DNA from 3 places in the Mycobacterium sp. pV006 genome. Region 2 is predicted to be linked to each of the others. Evidence: riboswitches for the same ligand, from Rfam matches in the RefSeq annotation. Region 2 holds a riboswitch; each other region holds the start of a gene.
What was found. Region 2 has a riboswitch for cobalamin ahead of ACAG25_RS09820 (ABC transporter substrate-binding protein). Riboswitches for the same ligand answer to the same signal wherever they lie in the genome.

Region 1 (2,195 bases), on a different contig from region 2:
GCACCGGTCGACGCGCCGGAGGACACGCCGAGCACGAACGGATCGGCCAACGGGTTGCGCAGCAGCGACTGCAGGATCGCGCCGCACAGCGCCAGGCCGGTGCCGCAGATCGCGGCGAGCAGAGCCCGCGGCAACCGCAGTTCCCAGACGATGCCGTCCTGGATCCGACCGGCGCCCGACGGTCCGGCGCCGAGATGTTCGGCGACGATGCCGTACACGTCGCGCACCGATACCGCGGCGGCTCCGATGGTGATCGCCACGGCGATCGACGCCGTCAGCAGTACCGCTCCCAGCGTCCACATCGCCACAAGCGACGTTCCGCGCACGATCAGCCGCCGGAGGTGATCCCGAGCCGACGCAGACCGTCGGCGACCTTCTCCGCACCGTCGACGGTCCGGATCGACGGGTTGAGGTCGGCGCCGTTGACCACCAGATAGCGCTTCTCTTGCACCGCGGTCATCCGTGAGGTCACCGGATGTGTTTCCAGGAACTCGATTTTGGTGTCCAGCGCGTCGCCGTCGATGGTGCGCCGACTGAGGTCGGCCAGTACGAACGCGTCCGGATCCCGTTCGGCCACCGCCTCCCAACTGACCTGCGGCCATTCCTCGGTGGTGTCGGCGAAGACGTTGCCCGCACCCACGGCCTCGGCGATGACGCCGGAGGCTCCGCAGCACCCGGCCATGTACGGTGCCCGCAGGTCGGAGAACCAGAACACCAGGTCCGCCCCGGCCGGCGCGCCGGCCGCCCGCTGCATCCGCTGCTGCAGCTCGGCCACGAGCTGCTCGCCGCGCTCCCGGATGTCGAAAATCGCTGCCAGGTCCCGAATTTCGCCGTAAATGACATCCATCGTCAGGGGTGTGGTGCGGGCCCCGTCCTCGTTGACCGAGACCTTGCCGACGCAGTCGCTGGGCGCCAGATACGTGGGCACCCCGAGTTGTTCGAACTGGTCGCGGTCGGCCACCCCGCCGGGGCCGAGGGTGCCGCCGAACGACGCGGACACGAAATCGGGATCGGCGTCGAGCACGGTCTCCAGCGAAGGCTTGTTCTCGGCCAACCGGGGCACCCGGGCGTTGTCCTCGGCGAGGTTCGGCAGGACCGGGTCGGTCCAGGTGGCGGTGCCCACCATGCGGTCGGCGAGCCCGAGCGACAGCAGGATCTCCGCGGAGCCCTGGTTGAGCGCCACCGCACGCTGCGGCGGCGCCTCGACCACCACGTCGCGACCGCAGTTCTCGATGGTCAGTGGGAATCCCTGGGCGGCAACGCTTTCTGCGGCCCCGGCGGGGGCGGATCCCTCGGAGGAGGCACACGCCGACAAGAGCAGCAACAGCGAGGCCAGAGGGGCGAGCAGACGCACGGTGGGACATCCTTCGATGCGGGGCTCGAGCGCGGAGCCGTCAACGGGTCACCGACCGCAGGCATTCGGACTCGGGGACAGTGCCCCATACCGTTGCGCGTCAGTTCCGGAGTCGCACCGGATTCCCCTGCTGATCGGCCACCGACACTGTAGCCGCACCGATCACCGTGGCTGTCGCCACATCTGCCCTACCGTGGCTGCCGCCACATCTGCCCTACCGTGGCTGCCGCCACATCTGCCCTACCGTGGCTGTCGCCACATGGGCCACATCGGCGGCCCGCCGCCCGGTATGTGGAGCTCACCGGTCACCTCGAACCCGAACCGCATGTAGTAGGCGAGGTTGGATTCCTTGGTCGATTCCAGGTACGCCGGCGCGCCTTCGGCGTCGCAGCGGTCCAGACGTGAACGCATCAGCGCCTGCCCGAACCCGGCGCCGCGGACCGTCGGGTCGCTGCCGATGACGCCGAGATACCAGTGCGGCTCCTCGGGATGGTGCTGCTTCATCAGATCGGCCATCGCCTGACCCCGCCGCATGTGCCGACCCATCGCCAACAGGAACGCCGGCATCATCCGGAGTTCCTCGCGCGGCGTCTGCTTCCAGCGGCCCGGTGGATCCCACAGCGCGGCCGCGCCGAGCGTCCCGTCGCGGTCGGCGACCTCGGTGGCCTCCCCGGCCAGGAAGTGATGGCGTGCCATCGCGGCGAACACTCGCGGCAACGCGCGGGCCCGGTGCGCGTCGTCGGGCATCATCCACGTCATCACCGGGTCGTCGAAGAAGGCTCGGCCCAGCACCCGCGACAGGAGTTTCACGTCGGCGCGGCGGGCAGGCGCGACTGCGATC
Region 2 (2,195 bases):
ACCGGACGCCCACACGGCTGGATCCACAACGAGCTGCGGCGGCGCTGCGGCGGACCGCCGGTGGCCGCCGCCACGCGCGAACAACTGCAGGCCCGCATCGAGGCGGTCCGGGTGCTGCAGCGCGAGCTGACGGCCTGACCGGCTGCTGACCGCCTGCTACAGTCGGCTGTCCTTCGGCGCTGGTCAGAGGAAGTCCGGTGCGATTCCGGCGCGGTACCGCCACTGTGTGCGAGACGACATCTCGTGAGCCAGACACTCGCCCTCGCCGATTCCTTTCCACCGGGGCGGAACTCCCCGAGAAGGGGTGGGTCGATGACCGACCGCAGCCGTCACCTCGTCCTCGTCGGGATGGGCGCCGACGCGCACGCCCGCCACACCGAAGCGACCCAACTCGCCGAGAACATCGGGGCACGCCTGGCCTATCTGCAGCTGGCCACCCCGACGCTGTTCGACGTCCTCGACGACATCGCCGCCGCCACACCGGGTTCAGCGGTCCGGCTGCTGCCGCTGCCGGTGGGTGCGGCGCCGGCTCCGGCCCGGTCGTGGTTGCGGCGTATCGCCGGGGACTGGGTGCGCCGAAACAAGGGTCTGCTCACGGTCGAGACCGTCAGCGGCGCGGTCACCGGCTGGGAGTCCGGGCTGACCTCCCCCGCCTGGGAGGACCTCCCCTCGTTCGGACGTCACGTCCTCGTCTGCCGCGGACCGCGGTGCACCGCAAAGGGTTCCGCGGCCACCGCACAGGCCATCGCCGAAGCGCTCAAAGCCCGCAGGCTCGGCGACGACGAGGTGCTGGTCACCCAGACCGGCTGCCTGTACCCGTGCAACCACGCACCCGTGGTCGCCGTCCACCCCGACGACGACTGGTGGGGTCCGGTCGAACCCGACGACGCGCCGGCGCTCGTAGCGTCGTGGACCTCCCGCGCCGCCGGATCCGGCCGCGCGGTGCAGACGCCGCCGCGCACCTGAGACGCAGCCCACCGACCCTGCCGCCCGTCCCGGCCCGTCAGCTGTTAACGTCACCGCAAGCCGTGGTGAACGGGAAGCCGGTGTGACACCGGCGCGGCCCTCGCCACTGTGATCGGGATTGCGACGTTCCTTCCCACCGCGCTGACCCGCGGTGGGGCCACTGAGGCCCACCGGCCTTGGGAAGGCGGAACGCTCGCGGTATGCCCGTCAGCCAGGAGACCGGCCACGGCGACGAAGTACCCCATCCACGAGGATCTGGAGAGGCGGGCTGACAGTGGCCTATGCATTGCCCCGAACCCTGACCGCGGTTGCCGCGGTCGTCACCATTGCCGCGTCGGGTTGTTCGTCCCCGGACCCGCAGGAAGACAGCAGATCCGAGAACGCGGTGACCGTCGAGAACTGCGGCATCGAGGTCAGCGTCGACGGACCGCCCGAACGCGTATACGCCGCGTACCAGCCGGCCACCGAGATCGCGCACGCGCTCGGCATCAGCGACCGGCTCGTCGGCACCGCCTACCTGGACTCACAGGTGCTGCCCGAGTACGCCGAGGCGCAGAGCCAGGTGCCCTATGTGCCGCAACTCCCCAGCCGCGAAGGGCTGTTGGCCGCGCGTCCTGACTTCGTGCTGTCCGGCTACAACAACTTCTTCGCCGAAGGCGACGCCGACGAGAGCGTGGGCACCCGCGCGAGCCTGGCCGAACTCGGTATCCAGTCCTGGATCCTGAGCCCGTTGTGCCCCAGTCAGGACGGTCTGTCCGACGAGGCCATCGACCCGGCCTCGGTGCGCGTCGACACCATCTATCGGGATCTGCGTGATCTCGGCACGATCTTCGGCGTCGAGGATCGCGCCGAGCAGGTCATCACCGACCAGCAGCAACGGATCACCGCCGTCGAGGAAGCCGTCGCCGGGGCCGACCGCCCGAAGGTCGCGATCGTGCTGATCGACGACGACGGCGGATACCGCGTCGCCGGCGGCGTCGACTTCGGCACCCAGATCATCGAACACGCCGGCGGGGTCAACGCGTTCGCCGATCTGCAGCAGCGCCGACACGTCGAGGTCGACATCGAGGAGATCATCCGGCGCGACCCGGACGTGATCCTGACCAGCGTCTGCTGCGACATCTCGTTCACGGCCGAGACCGGCGCCGAGGAGGCCGCCGCGCTCGCGCAGAGCCCGGCGCTGGCCGGCGTGAGCGCAGTGCGGAACAACCAGGTGCACCCGTTCCTGT
Region 3 (2,195 bases), on a different contig from region 2:
GTCTTGTTCGTCAGCGCGGGAACCGCCGCCACCGCCGTGGCCGATCCGGCGACGAGATCGACGCCGATCGCCTCCACGGGCGTGTCGGCCAGCGCGGGTAGGGCATCGGTCAGGTGGCCGAAATAGGTCGCCACGAAGATCGCGGGTCGAGCGGCCGAGCGACCGAGTGTGTCGTAGGTCTGCTGGACCAGGCCGGCGACATCGTCAAGGGTGTCGGTGACGAGCACGGGCTCGTCGATCTGGACCCACTCCACGCCCCGCTCGGCGAGCAGGGCGAGAAGTTCCGCGTAGACGACGGTGAGGTCGGCGAGCCGGTCCAGCGGCACACCGGTGTCGCCGACCGCCTTGCTGAGTGCGAGGAACGTGATCGGTCCGATGAGCACAGGCCGCGCCGGAATATCCTGCGCCCGAGCTTCTTCCAGTTCGCTCAGCACTTTGCTGGGGTTCAAGCGGAACCGGGTGTCCGGACCGATCTCGGGAACGAGGTAGTGGTAGTTGGTGTCGAACCACTTCGTCATCTCCAGCGGCGCGATGTCAGCGCCGTCGTAGGTCCCCCCGCGCGCGGCGGCGAAGTAGCGGTCGAGTTCGTCGCTCACCCCCGCGACGGGATCGGGCAGCGCGTCGAACAGCACCGCGGTGTCGAGCATCTGGTCGTAGTAGGAGAAGGTGTTCACCGGCACGGAGTCCAGGCCGGCCGCGCTGAGCGACGCCCAGGTGTTGCGCCGGATCTCTGCGGCGACGGTTTCCAGCTCGGAGCGGTCGAGGGCTGCGGCCCAGTACTTTTCGACGGCGCGCTTGAGCTCACGGTTGGGGCCGATGCGCGGCGAACCGAGGATGGTGGCGGTGAACGGGTGAACTTCGGTCATCACATGTCCTGTTGGTGCGACGGGAGGTCATCGCCGACGGACGCCGGACCGAGCACGGAGCACCCAGCGGTGTCCGTTTCGGCCGACGCCCACTCCACGAGGCGATGAACCACCGGACGCGGCGCGCCCGGTACAGCCGGCAGGTCTTCGGACTCGCAGGCGCGCACGACATCTCGTGCACCTACTGGCCGTCGCTTCCCAGCCCGTGAAGGGCCAGTGCGTGTGACGGCGGTCGTTCCTGCATACCGCTGCGGGACAGTCCCGGATTCTCACCGGGTTCCCTCTCGCGTCCGCACCTGTGTCAGCGTGCGGCGCTCGATGTCCGACGCGGTTCTCGCGAAGAGGCCGCGCCGGTCAAACCAGCTGCGCCAGCAGCGTACCTCTATCGCGCTTCGGGCCGCCTCGCCGACTCGTCGGCCCGGCGCCGGTCCAGCCATTCGACCAGCGAGCGACCCGCTTCCAGGACGTGCCGTTCGGCGATGGCGCGCGCGTGGTCGCCGTCGCGCCGCTCGAGTGCTTCGAGCAGTTCCTCGTGTTCGGACAGCGAGTGCTTCTCGTGCTCGGGGAACAGCACCAGGAAGTTGGTCGGCACGACGCGCGCGGCCTGTTTGATCTGGGTCATCAGTCGCGGCGAGTGCGCTGCACGGTGAATGGCTTGGTGGAACAACCAATTCGCCTCGCCGATCGCATCGTCCCCGGAATGCGCGGCCACACCGGCGGCGAGTTCGCGCAGGTGGGCCAGTTCCTCGGAGCTGACCCGCTCGGCGGCCCACGCCGCGGCCTGACCGGTGAGCACGCCGAGGATCGTAAAGCTGTCCAGGACGTCGGCAGGGCTGATCCCGATCACGGTGATGCCACTGCGGGGGGCCACCCGGACCAGACCCTCGAAGGAGAGTTCCAGAAGGGCCTCGCGCACGGGGGTGCGACTGGTGGCGAATTCCTCGGTGATCGCGTCGAGATCGATGCGGCTTCCCGCGGGCAGAGCCCCCGTGAGGATGCGATCGCGCAGTTCGCGGGCGGCGCGTTCGCGGACCGTCCCGCCGATGTCGACCGCTCCCGTCATGGTCGGAGTTTAGCAACATGACACACTTCACATTTGATACCTGATATATCAAATGTTAGATTCCAGACTATGGCTCAGCGACGCACCGACAAGATGTCCCTGGTGGCTTTCATGCAGGCCGGAAGCACTTCGGTGTACGCCGGCTCGTGGCGCCACCCCGCCACCGAGCACGGCTACCTGGACGCCTCGTACTACGCGAAGGTCGGCCGACAGCTAGAAGAAGGTTGCTTCGACCTGATGTTCTTCGACGACCGGTTGGCGATGCC

Region 1: another riboswitch for cobalamin. It lies ahead of ACAG25_RS01680 (ABC transporter substrate-binding protein); the one in region 2 lies ahead of ACAG25_RS09820 (ABC transporter substrate-binding protein).
Region 3: another riboswitch for cobalamin. It lies ahead of metE (5-methyltetrahydropteroyltriglutamate--homocysteine S-methyltransferase); the one in region 2 lies ahead of ACAG25_RS09820 (ABC transporter substrate-binding protein).

Annotation. Positions count from the first base shown of each region.
Region 1 covers NZ_JBGGKT010000001.1:361,132-363,326, forward strand. The annotation lists gene ACAG25_RS01675 (FecCD family ABC transporter permease) at 1-302, opposite strand, end outside; gene ACAG25_RS01680 (ABC transporter substrate-binding protein) at 329-1,354, opposite strand; cobalamin riboswitch at 1,393-1,521, opposite strand; gene ACAG25_RS01685 (GNAT family N-acetyltransferase) at 1,595-2,195, opposite strand, start outside.
Region 2 covers NZ_JBGGKT010000005.1:72,388-74,582, forward strand. The annotation lists gene ACAG25_RS09810 (DEAD/DEAH box helicase) at 1-138, shown strand, start outside; cobalamin riboswitch at 147-279, shown strand; gene ACAG25_RS09815 (ferredoxin) at 313-966, shown strand; cobalamin riboswitch at 1,013-1,209, shown strand; gene ACAG25_RS09820 (ABC transporter substrate-binding protein) at 1,241-2,195, shown strand, end outside.
Region 3 covers NZ_JBGGKT010000022.1:38,258-40,452, reverse strand. The annotation lists gene metE (5-methyltetrahydropteroyltriglutamate--homocysteine S-methyltransferase) at 1-866, opposite strand, end outside; cobalamin riboswitch at 987-1,181, opposite strand; gene ACAG25_RS23085 (GntR family transcriptional regulator) at 1,249-1,929, opposite strand; gene ACAG25_RS23080 (LLM class flavin-dependent oxidoreductase) at 1,999-2,195, shown strand, end outside.